DNA from 2 places in the Rhodothermus bifroesti genome. Region 2 is predicted to be linked to the other one. Evidence: predicted binding sites of a transcription regulator. Region 2 holds the regulator's gene; the other holds the start of a gene.
What was found. The regulator HrcA, encoded in region 2, represses chaperone genes, less so after heat shock. The targets are predictions, from matches to a motif close to TNTTAGCACTCNCNNNNNGNGAGTGCTAANA.
Positions count from the first base shown of each region.

Region 1: groES (co-chaperone GroES) is a predicted target of HrcA. The motif match lies at 1,920-1,950, and genes of this name have one in related genera.

Region 1 is NZ_JAGKTL010000003.1:406,802-410,208, forward strand. It holds gene mutY (A/G-specific adenine glycosylase) at 1-338, shown strand, start outside; gene J8E65_RS08715 (hypothetical protein) at 400-852, shown strand; gene J8E65_RS08720 (hypothetical protein) at 829-1,320, opposite strand; gene J8E65_RS08725 (DUF2085 domain-containing protein) at 1,353-1,805, opposite strand; gene groES (co-chaperone GroES) at 2,016-2,315, shown strand; gene groL (chaperonin GroEL) at 2,397-3,407, shown strand, end outside.
Region 2 is NZ_JAGKTL010000003.1:179,700-183,106, reverse strand. It holds gene dnaJ (molecular chaperone DnaJ) at 1-393, opposite strand, end outside; gene J8E65_RS07695 (nucleotide exchange factor GrpE) at 403-1,014, opposite strand; gene hrcA (heat-inducible transcriptional repressor HrcA) at 1,037-2,152, opposite strand; gene J8E65_RS07685 (hypothetical protein) at 2,226-3,110, opposite strand; gene sppA (signal peptide peptidase SppA) at 3,311-3,407, shown strand, end outside.

The DNA of each region.
Region 1 (3,407 bases), 230 kb from region 2:
ACGGACTTTTGGGGGGGCTCTGGGAGTTCCCAGGTGGAAAGCGCCAGCAAGACGAACCGCTCCAAGAGACTTGCCGACGTGAGCTCTATGAGGAGCTGGGGGTGCAGGTAGAAATCACAGGTCCACTGGCTACTGTGCGCCATGCCTATACGCACTTCCGGGTGACGCTACATGCCTTCTGGTGTCGCTTGCTTGAAGGAACCCCTGTCTCACGAGAAGGGCTGCAGCTACGCTGGGTGACGATAGAAGAGCTGGATCAGTACGCCTTTCCGCGTGCCAACCGAAAACTTATTGCTCTGCTCAAACAGCAACGGATGCAACCTGATCTGTTTGAGTGAAACCGTGCAACAAAGTCTCCTGATTTTCGGTAAGCCAGCAAAACAAAGATGAAGTCGTGCTATGGGTTTTCTGGAGCTTTTACTTTTTTTGTTTGTCCTCTATTGGCTTTTGGGCGGTCGGCGTACCCGGCCTACCATACCAAAGCCTCTCCCCCAGCGCACGCGCGATGCCGAGCTTGAGGAAGCGCTGCGAACGATTCGGGATGTTTTGCGGTCAGAACCTACTGCACCGGCTCCGCAACCCCAGCCGTCGACCTACACAAACCAAGCTTCAGCATTTCGAAATTTAGAACAAACAGGCCCGGAGTGGCGTGCGCCGGTAGCAGCCGCGCCTGCAGCAGCACTTAAGCCGGAGCGACCAGCAGCACCCGCTACGCCTTCCTTATGGGTACAACGCTTAGCACAGCCGAAGGCCTTACAAGAGGCCTATGTAATGGCTGAATTGCTAAGCGCACCGCGGGCACGTCGGCCCTGGCGCCCCCGTATGGGCTTAGAGCACGTCCGGTTCGGATGAGGGCGTTTCGGAAGCGCCTTTTTTGAAAGTGGCGGCTCCCAAGATGCCTCCGAAAAGCCCCAAAATGCCCCCAATGAGGATCCCTAAGACGATGCCCCAGAAGCCCGAAAGCACTTGAGCAACGCGAAGAGCTATCTCTGCTTGTTGAGGAGACATCTGGTCAAGCTGGCCACTGGCTTCCAGCGTAGCGATTGGGTCGGCAAAAAATCCCCAATGGATTAAAAGTAGGGTTAGCAAACCTGAGATCAAGGCAGCCACTGCTCCGCTTAACAGACCCAGCAAGGCACCTTGCCCACCAGGAAGGGTAAGCTGATGCGTATTGGTGTAGTGCCACACGGTTAGGAGTCCTGCACCAGCATACCCTAGACATGCTAGGCACCCACCTAAAAACGGAATCTTAGCAATCAATGTGCTTGCAACGCCTACGATGGCGCCACCAAGCAAAACCGAGAGGAGCTTGTCCCGCATAAGACATAACCAGGCTTGTGACAGAAAGTTACTCAGCGGAAGATGCGAGAAAGCGGCGTTAGCCGTGTGGCCATAAGAAGCCCCGCGATCCCTCCTAGCCATAGTCCAGTGAACAGACGGCTCAGCGGTGTGCTGGACTGGAGGGAGAAGGCTTCAAGGCTCCAGTCCAGCCCAGCGGGGATCAAGGCCACCAGAAGAAGCCAGCGAGGCTCTTGGGCTGCAGTGCGCAGTCGTGCATGCACCAAAGGAAACAGCATAATCCCTAGGAAAAGCCCGGCGTAGATGCCATAGCAGCGGTGGCAGACGGCCAGTTGCACACCCTCGATCCACAGCGAGCGATCGGGAAGTTGGTGGCATACAGGCGCAAACAGCGCCATCAGCCCTGCGCGCAAAGGTGGCGCAACGAAGGGCGGCAGGGTGGCCAGCACGAGCAGCAGGCCTGTAAGCAGACAGACCAAAAGCCAAAGCCGGTTAAAACGCCGCATCCTACGCACCGTTAGGTTTGGCATAAAGCTAAGCAAGCTGGCAGGTGGATGCCAGAGAGTTTAAAAATTTCTTCATGCCTTGTAGGAACCCCTCACGATGGGCTCGGGTTGAAGTGTTAGCACTCTCAACTGGAGAGTGCTAACACTTCTTAGACGTTTTTTCACATTCCCGTGCAAGCGATCCAATAAAACCTAAACGGAGGAGCGGGTATGACGAAGATTAAACCACTCGGCGATCGCGTGGTGATCAAGCCGGAACCACCGGAAGAGCGTACAGAGAGCGGTCTGTACATTCCGGACACGGCCAAGGAAAAGCCGCAGCGAGGTACAGTGATTGCCGTTGGTCCAGGGCGTGTAGAGAATGGGACGAAGATTGAAATGACCGTTAAGGAAGGGGACAAGGTGCTCTATGGCAAGTATGCCGGCACCGAAATCTCGATCGACGGCGAAGAGTACCTCATTATGCGGGAGACGGACATTTTGGGCATTATTGAGGAGTCGAAGAAGTAAGCGCTGCGGTAAAGGTGGCGCTTTTTTCGTGACGTGTTGTCCGGAAAACCGGTGAGCTGAAACCAACCAGGAGGGAATCCTATGGCTGCGAAGCAGATTACGTTTAATGCGGATGCGCGCATGGCGCTCAAGCGCGGCGTCGACAAACTGGCCGATGCCGTAAAGGTTACGCTGGGTCCGAAGGGGCGCAACGTGATCATTGAGAAGAAGTTTGGTGCGCCGACCGTTACGAAAGATGGGGTAACGGTGGCTAAGGAGATTGAGTTGGAAGATAAACTTGAAAACGTCGGTGCCCAGATGGTCAAAGAGGTCGCCTCGAAGACAAGCGACGTGGCCGGTGATGGTACGACGACGGCGACCGTCTTGGCACAGGCGATCTTGACGGCGGGGTTGAAGAGCGTTACGGCTGGGTCTAACCCAATGGACCTCAAGCGGGGTATTGACAAAGCTGTCGAAGTGGTTGTGGCTGAGCTGCGCAAGATGAGCCAAGAGGTGCAGGACAAGAACCGCATTGCGCAGGTAGCCACGATCTCAGCTAATGGCGACAAAGCGATCGGGCAGTTGATTGCCGATGCGTTTGAAAAAGTCGGCAAGGATGGCGTGATCACGGTCGAAGAGGCCAAAGGCACCGAGACGACGCTTGAGGTCGTCGAAGGGATGCAGTTCGACCGGGGTTACCTGTCGCCTTACTTTGTGACCAACCCCGACACGATGGAGGCCGTCCTGGAGGACGCCTACATTCTGATCCATGACAAGAAGATCTCGGCAATGAAGGACTTGCTGCCGATTCTGGAGAAGGTGGTCCAGACGGGCAAGCCGCTGCTCATCATTGCCGAGGATGTGGAAGGTGAAGCGCTGGCTACGCTGGTTGTCAACAAGCTGCGTGGCGTGCTCAAGGTGGCGGCCGTTAAGGCGCCAGGCTTTGGCGATCGGCGCAAAGCCATGCTGGAAGACATTGCCATCCTGACGGGTGGTACGGTGGTCTCGGAAGAGAAAGGCTATCGCCTGGAGAACGCCACGCTCGACTATCTGGGCCAAGCGGAGCGGATCATTGTGGATAAGGACAACACGACGATCGTCGGTGGCAAGGGA
Region 2 (3,407 bases):
CACCTTAACGTGCACATCGCCCCCAGCCCGCCCGCTTTCACGCCTTCGTGCGCGCCGCTGCCCGGTAAAGACCTCTTCAAAGACAGCACCCGAGGCGCCAAAAATATCGTGAAAGGCACTAAAAATATCGTTCAGATCCTCAAAAGGAGACGCCCCCGACGCAGTGCCACCTTCCCGCAGACCGGCGTGACCATACCGGTCATAACGCCGCCGTTTCTCCGGATCGGAAAGCACCGCGTAGGCTTCTGCAATTTCTTTAAAACGCGCTTCAGCTTCTTTATTGTTGGGGTTGCGGTCGGGGTGGTATTGCAGCGCCAGCTTGCGGTAAGCCCGTTTGATTTCTTCCAGTGAGGCACTGCGGTCCACCCCAAGCACTTCGTAGTAATCGCGCATAAAGGCCCTTTAGCTTACGGGCTGCTCTTTCCCATCCGGCGGCGCAGCCACCACCACACGGCTGTGGCGCAGCACGCGCTCACCTAGAAGATACCCTTTTTGAATTTCCTCAAGCACGGTTCCTGGCACCGCCCCTTCAGGGGCAGGCTGCTGCAGCAACGCTTCGTGTAGGATAGGATCAAACGGCTTGCCTGTGGCCTCAATGGGCTGCACCCCTAAACGGGCCAGTTCATCCAGAAACTTGCGATAGACCAGGGAAACGCCCTCGCGAAGCTGCCGCAAAACCGTCTCGACATCTTGACCTTCGGTTTGCTGTGCAGCTGCTAACGAGCGTTCCAAGTCGTCGAGCACATCTAGCAGTGGTCGCAATGCAGCAGCTTTGCCCAGTTCCAACAACTGTTGTTTTTCTTGCTCAACGCGCCGGCGATAGTTCTGTAATTCGGCTGCCGTGCGCAGAAACTTGTCCTGTAGCTGGGCAAGCTCTGCCTCTAATTGTTGAATACGCGCCGTTAAGGCACTGGTCTCCTCGCTTAGATTCCCCGGTGCAGTTGTATCTGAAAGTTGACTTTCTAAGGGAGGTTCCGTATGCGTCTGCGGCGATTGCACGTCTTTGGGCTCCATAGCGTAATGTTTTTTTGCAGGATTAGTTGACCACCTCGTCTGCAGGTCGGCTGAGCAGCGTGGCCATTTCCTGCACCAGCGCCATCACGCGCCGGTAGTCCATGCGCGTAGGCCCGATAACGCCAATAGTTCCCACCGCATCGCCTAAGCGATAGCGGGCGGTAACGATCGAAAACTTTTCTACCTTTTCGTCTGGGTTCTCGCGGCCAATGGAAACCTGCGCGCGACCGATTTCAACATTTTCCGAAAGCTCGGGACCTTCCAGCAGTTGAACCAGCGCCTCTTCATCCTCTAACAATAGGAACAAGGTGCGAAGCTCTTCCGCATGCCGAAACTCCGGTTGCCCCATGATATACTGGGTCCCGCCAAAACGCAAGCGCCCTTCGCTCGGCTCAGCAAACAGGGTCGGAGCCTCGCCGATCATGAGCTGCACTAGCCCGGTTCGGTCTTCTACATCCTGCAAACGTTGGGCACAGGTATTACGAACGGTAGCCAAGGTCAGACCAGCCAGGCGCTCATTCAGCAATGCGACTACCAGTTCTAGGTCACGCCGGCTCAGCTCCGAGGGCAGCTCTGCAAGAATTGTACGCACCAAGCCGCCGCGCACGCTGAGCACAAACATGGCGCGGGTCGACGAAAGTGGTACAACCTCCAGCCGTTCCAGTACCCCAGTCGACAGGCGGGGGGTCAGCACAACGCCAAGCAGATGGGAAAGCTGCCCTAAAAGCCGCGTGCTTTCCCGCCACAGCTCCTCCGGGTCGTTGCTCACTTGACGTACCCTCCGCTCCAACAGCCGGCATTCATCTGGTGTAAGCTTGGGCACCTCCATTAAGGCATCGACAAACGTTCGATAGCCCAAGTCTGTTGGAATGCGACCGGCTGAAGTGTAAGGATGGTCCAAATAGCCCATTTCCTCTAAATCGCTCATGGTGTTGCGAATCGAGGCTGGGCTCAGACCGATAGGATACCGACGGGCCAGAAAACGCGACCCCACCGGACCTGCCGTATCAATAAAACTCTCGACAACCAACCGCAGGATCTCACGCTCCCGCGCATTCAGCGGGGCAGCGGGATCTGCCAGCGGTCGGCGAGATAATTGCCGATGCCGCATCGCATGCCCTATCCGCACCATGCGCATTGCCTACCATCCTCACATGACCAAGATACAAAGGCCTGTATCTCCAACCGCATAACGGCAAATGCGGTTTCGCCTATTCCAAACGCTCTAGTACCAGCCGTCGTGACAATTGTACCGGCTGCCCTTCGACGGTAAAGCGCTGTACGTCTTCACGCGGCGCTAAGGACCTGGGGTCTTCTACAGCATACCAAGCGCCATCAGTCGGCAACAGAGGTACCCAAGCTCCGGTCATTTGCGGCCAGCCATCGCTTCCAGGTAGGGCCTCTACGCGAGCACGCGCAAGATCCACACGCCCGATAAACTCCGGCATCTCCCATTGCGCCCCACGACCTGCCATAAGATAAAGCCCTGCTTCCAGCCCTTCTCCAAGAAACACCATGCGTTCAAACACCATGCGCCCGTCCGCATAAAAACGTGCTTCGAGATGTTGTAGCGCAGGTGGAAACATGATCACATGCCCCCAATAGCGCCCCCGATCATAAAACCTCACCGTTTCAACCCACAAATCCACCACGACAAATCCAGCATAAACCGCCCGAAGGCGCGCGCGGTAAACTACCTCAACCTCAAGCCACACTGGCCGAACTGGTCCCCAACCGCGCACATCCCAATACAACCACTGGCGCAGCCGATACCGAAAAGGCCGGTGACGATGCGCTGGATGCTTCCAGAAATGGAAAGCTACCACATACTTGGGCGATGGTGGCGGTGGTGCCACTACCCAAACGGGAGCGGCACGGTAAGGCCGGGACCAAACCTGCCCCGGAACATTGTCAGATTTTGCTCCAACACGCGGTGCTTCAGCTGGAAGACGCGACGCCTTGCGCGGGGGCTTTGCCTCACGCACCCGCTCCTTGGAAGGTGCACGCGGCACGCCTTCTGACGACCGCTGAGCTTGGACCGGCAATACGCCGAATGTCAGCCAAAGGCAGCCGATACCTATCCAAAGCCAACGCATGATCCCACCTACTTTTAGGTTTACTTTTCTAAAACTTCGACAAGCCCAGTGCCAAAAATGCAAAAGTGGTTATTTCAGCGTAATTTCCCTTTGCAAGCCTTTGCCACTGTCTACTTTCGCAGACATTAGGCTTTGTAACCTTGCTAGGGCGTGTGCGTAGACCTACAACGGCTTTCTTTAGGACCATTTACCGTAAAGCTATGCGCTTTTTTTCTGCCCTTCTGGCCAGCATTTTGGGTACCCTGATCGCTTTAGGACTAGTTTTGCTTTTTGGCTTTTTGCTGCTGTTTAGTCTGG